DNA from 2 places in the Buttiauxella sp. BIGb0471 genome. Region 1 is predicted to be linked to the other one. Evidence: predicted binding sites of a transcription regulator. Region 1 holds the regulator's gene; the other holds the start of a gene.
What was found. The regulator LexA, encoded in region 1, represses DNA repair genes until DNA is damaged. The targets are predictions, from matches to a motif close to TNCTGTATGTACATACAGNA.

Region 1 (2,205 bases):
CACCATCTGCACATCCAGATTGGGATTGCTACGGTGCAAATCGAGGTAATCATGGAACAGCTTGATCGACTCTTCTTTTGGCGTGTAATAAGTGAATACACGCGGCCCACCATGGATAAAGACATAGCGCGGCAGCACCGCTCCGTCGATTTCTAACGGCTCGAGAGGGTCGGGCAAGTTATGCGCGAGGCATTGAGCGCGCAGCGTTAATAAGTCCGCCTTTGAGTTATAGGGCAGCACGTACATTATTGGACGTGTGGGATCTAAGCCCAGTTCGGCTTGTGGATCTGCCGGAATAGACTTGCTCTTTACCAGAACGCCTAATGGTAAATTAAGTAATTTGTAGTAGATTCTTGGCCAGCCTGACATAAACGATGTAAAGCCTCAGGTTAATGATGCAAATTCGCCGCAAGAATATCAGAATCTGACCCAGATTTCTGTGGCGTTATAATTTTGACAAGCATTGATGCAAATAATTTGAAAAGGTTGCCCAAAATGGCGAGTAGTACCACTGGACTTACCCGTATTATCAAAGCTGCAGGCTATTCATGGAAAGGGCTAAAAGCGGCCTGGATCAACGAAGCTGCTTTCCGCCAGGAGGGCGTTTCGGCTGTCATCGCCATTGCTATTGCCTGCTGGTTAGATGTTGACCCTATTACCCGTATTTTACTGATTGGTTCAGTCGTGTTGGTGATGATTGTCGAAATCCTCAATAGCGCTATTGAGGCCCTCGTTGACCGTGTTGGTACTGACTATCACGAGCTTTCCGGGCGAGCGAAAGATATGGGCTCAGCCGCCGTATTAATCGCCATTATCCTTGCAGTAATTACCTGGGTCACGCTGCTTTGGCAGCATTTGCGATAGTCTTTCCAGAATAGTTAAGTGCCTGGTTTTTTGCTCAATTTGTGGTTCCAAATTCGCCTTTAACTGTATATACTCACAGCATAACTGTATAAACACCCAGGGGGCGGAATGAAAGCGTTAACTACCAGGCAGCAAGAGGTGTTTGATCTTATTCGGGATCATATCAGCCAGACCGGCATGCCACCGACACGTGCCGAGATTGCTCAACGTCTGGGGTTCCGTTCTCCGAACGCTGCGGAAGAACATTTAAAAGCTCTCGCCCGTAAAGGCGTGATTGAGATTGTTTCCGGCGCTTCGCGTGGCATTCGTTTGCTGGTGGAAGAGATCACCGGTATCCCGCTGGTTGGGCGCGTCGCTGCGGGTGAACCACTCCTTGCGCAGCAGCATATCGAAGGCCATTACCAGGTAGATCCTTCATTGTTCAAACCGAATGCCGACTTCCTGCTGCGCGTCAGCGGGATGTCTATGAAAGACATCGGTATTATGGACGGTGATTTACTGGCGGTGCATAAAACTCAGGATGTGCGTAACGGCCAGGTTGTTGTTGCGCGCATTGATGATGAAGTCACCGTTAAACGTTTGAAACAGCAAGGGAATACCGTTCACCTGCTGCCAGAAAACAGCGAATTCGAGCCGATAGTGGTTGACCTGCGTGAGCATAACTTCTCGATTGAAGGGCTGGCTGTTGGGGTTATTCGCAACGGCGACTGGCTGTAAAATCTCTTTAGGTGATGCGTATTTAAGTACGCATCACTGTCTTAATTCTCTTTGATCTCCTTCAGGAGAGGTCATGCAATTATTCTCCACAGCGGATCGTGCGCTCTGGCGCCTCGCTTTACCCATGATTTTCTCCAACATTACCGTCCCGCTGCTTGGCCTTGTCGATACGGCTGTTATTGGTCATCTGGATAGTCCTGTTTATCTCGGTGGTGTCGCGATTGGAGCGACGGCTACCAGCTTCCTGTTTATGTTATTGCTGTTTCTGCGCATGAGTACCACCGGCTTAACCGCCCAGGCCTTTGGCGCAAACAACCCCTCCGCTTTAGCTCGCGCACTGGTTCAGCCTTTATTGCTGGCACTCGGAGCGGGTATTGCCATTGTCTTGCTGCGCGAACCACTAATCTCGCTGGCTCTGCGTATTGTCGGCGGTAATCAGGACGTGCTCTTTCAGGCGCGACGTTTTCTTGAGATTCGTTGGCTAAGTGCCCCGGCCTCCCTGGCTAATTTGGTCTTGCTCGGCTGGTTGCTGGGCGTTCAATACGCACGTGCGCCGGTTATTTTGTTAGTGGTCGGTAACGTTCTGAATATTGTGCTCGACGTGTGGCTGGTGATGGGGCTGCA
Region 2 (2,205 bases), on a different contig from region 1:
TTTTGCCGACGATATCTTTGTTAACCCGCCATCCCCTCCACAAATTCAGGCGGGTTCCTGGGTGCTGATGGATTACACCACCGGGCAAATTCTGGCTGCGGAAAATGAACATGTGCGACGCAACCCGGCAAGTCTGACGAAATTGATGACGGGCTATGTGGTGGACCGCGCTATTGATAGCGGGCGCATCAAGGCTGACGATATCGTGACAGTGGGCAGAGATGCCTGGGCAAAAGGCAATCCGGTTTTCGACGGTTCATCGCTGATGTTTTTGAAACAAGGCGACAGACTCACCGTTCATGACCTGAGTCGCGGGCTGATTATCGACTCCGGGAACGATGCTTGTGTCGCGCTAGCCGATTACGTTGCTGGCGGGCAGCCGCAATTTGTGGCGATGATGAATAAATACGTGCAGCAATTACGCCTGCGCGATACCCATTTTGAAACGGTACACGGCCTGGATGCACCGGGCCAGCACAGTTCCGCTTACGATCTCGCCGTGCTATCCCGCGCCATTATTCATGGCGAACCTGATTTTTATCATATGTATAGCGAGCGCAGCCTGACCTGGAATGGCATCACACAACAGAACCGTAATGGCCTGTTGTGGGACAAAGGCTTGAACGTCGATGGCCTGAAAACCGGTCACACCGCGAGTGCCGGGTTCAATCTTATTGCGTCGAGTGTTGATGGCGAGCGCCGTTTAATTGCTGTGGTGATGGGGGCTGAAAGCCCGAAAGGGCGTGAAGATCAGGCGCGCAAATTACTGCACTGGGGTCAGGATAATTTCGATACCGTTCAGGTTCTGCATAAAGGTAAGAAAATTGGCACCGAGACAATCTGGTACGGTGATCAAAAGAAAGTCGAAGTCGGAACCAATCAGGATGTCTATCTGGCGCTGCCAAAATCTGAAGTGCCTAATATTAAAGCTAAATATGTCCTCGATAAGCCTGAGCTTGAAGCCCCTATCGCCGCTAACCAGCGTGTTGGTGAAATTGAACTGTTTGACCGCGATAAACTGATTGCGCACTGGCCGCTGGTGACGCTGGCTGATGTCAAAAAGGGCAGTGCATGGTCACGCTTCAGCGATTATCTGAGCCACAAACTGTAAATTAATTGAAGGATGCAACCGGGGTCGGCAGTTATGCCGGCCCTTTTTTTTGCCTGTACTAAGATCTACAGGCGAAAGATTCGCGAAAAGCGATCGTGCTCGCAAAGTAACCACATCACCCTGACAAAGGATTGTTTTCCTGCAATTTATCGGTGTATAAATATACAGTGTTTTTAAACGAGTCAGGAGGTCATATGGAATTTAACGTACAACAAGTGCATGAGCGGAAAGTAGCGGGTTTTCATATGGTAGGGCCGTGGGAAAAAACGGTTCATCAAGGGTTTGAACAGCTTTCACTGTGGGTGAAAACACACAAAATTGTCGGTGAAGAGTGGCTGGCGGTTTATTACGATAACCCAGACGTCGTGCCTGCGGAAAAGCTGCGCTGCGATACCGTAGTATCGGTGGCTGAAAACTTCACCGTGCCTGAAAACAGTGAAGGCGTTATCACCACCAAAATAGAAGCCGGGCAGTATGCGGTGGCGCGCGCCCGTGTCGATGACGGTGATTTTGCCAAGCCGTGGAACCTGTTCTTCGACAGCCTGTTGGCTGACAACCGCTATCAAATGGCACCGAAAGCCTGCTTTGAACACTATCTTAACGATGGTTCAGAAAGCGGGGTCTGGGAAATAGATATGTATATACCTGTCATCCTTTAAATTGCAGGGGTGTAGGCTGCACTCACTTACCCGAATCACTTACTTGAGTAAGCTCATCGGGATAAGTTCTCTGGCCGCCTACCTGCAACTTAAATGCTAACGGGTAAATTCCCGTGGCAGATCAAGTCTGATGCTAAAGGGGGCGCAAGCCCCCTAACTTTGTGATGCCCCCTCAAAAAAAACAGGTACAATCCCGTTTTTGTTTTTCAGGAGACCCGGGTGTGCGCCCCGACAAATCATTAAGCCCGTTTGAGCTCCGCGTTTATCGCCACTACCGAGTTGTGCACGGTATCCGTATCGCGCTGGCATTTGTGCTCACCTTTCTTATTGTCCATCTTCTGAAAGTGCCAGAAGGGACATGGCCATTAATCACCCTCGTGGTGGTGATGGGGCCCATTTCCTTTTGGGGAAACGTTGTCCCGCGTGCATTTGAGC

Region 2: the regulator LexA is predicted to act here: its motif matches at 1,262-1,281, upstream of sbmC (DNA gyrase inhibitor SbmC).

The regions. Positions count from the first base shown of each region.
Region 1 covers NZ_JANUEU010000010.1:35,747-37,951, reverse strand. The annotation lists gene plsB (glycerol-3-phosphate 1-O-acyltransferase PlsB) at 1-369, opposite strand, end outside; gene M2371_RS20945 (diacylglycerol kinase) at 496-864, shown strand; gene lexA (transcriptional repressor LexA) at 973-1,581, shown strand; gene dinF (MATE family efflux transporter DinF) at 1,655-2,205, shown strand, end outside.
Region 2 covers NZ_JANUEU010000001.1:551,973-554,177, forward strand. The annotation lists gene dacD (serine-type D-Ala-D-Ala carboxypeptidase DacD) at 1-1,111, shown strand, start outside; gene sbmC (DNA gyrase inhibitor SbmC) at 1,306-1,770, shown strand; gene M2371_RS02510 (FUSC family protein) at 1,992-2,205, shown strand, end outside.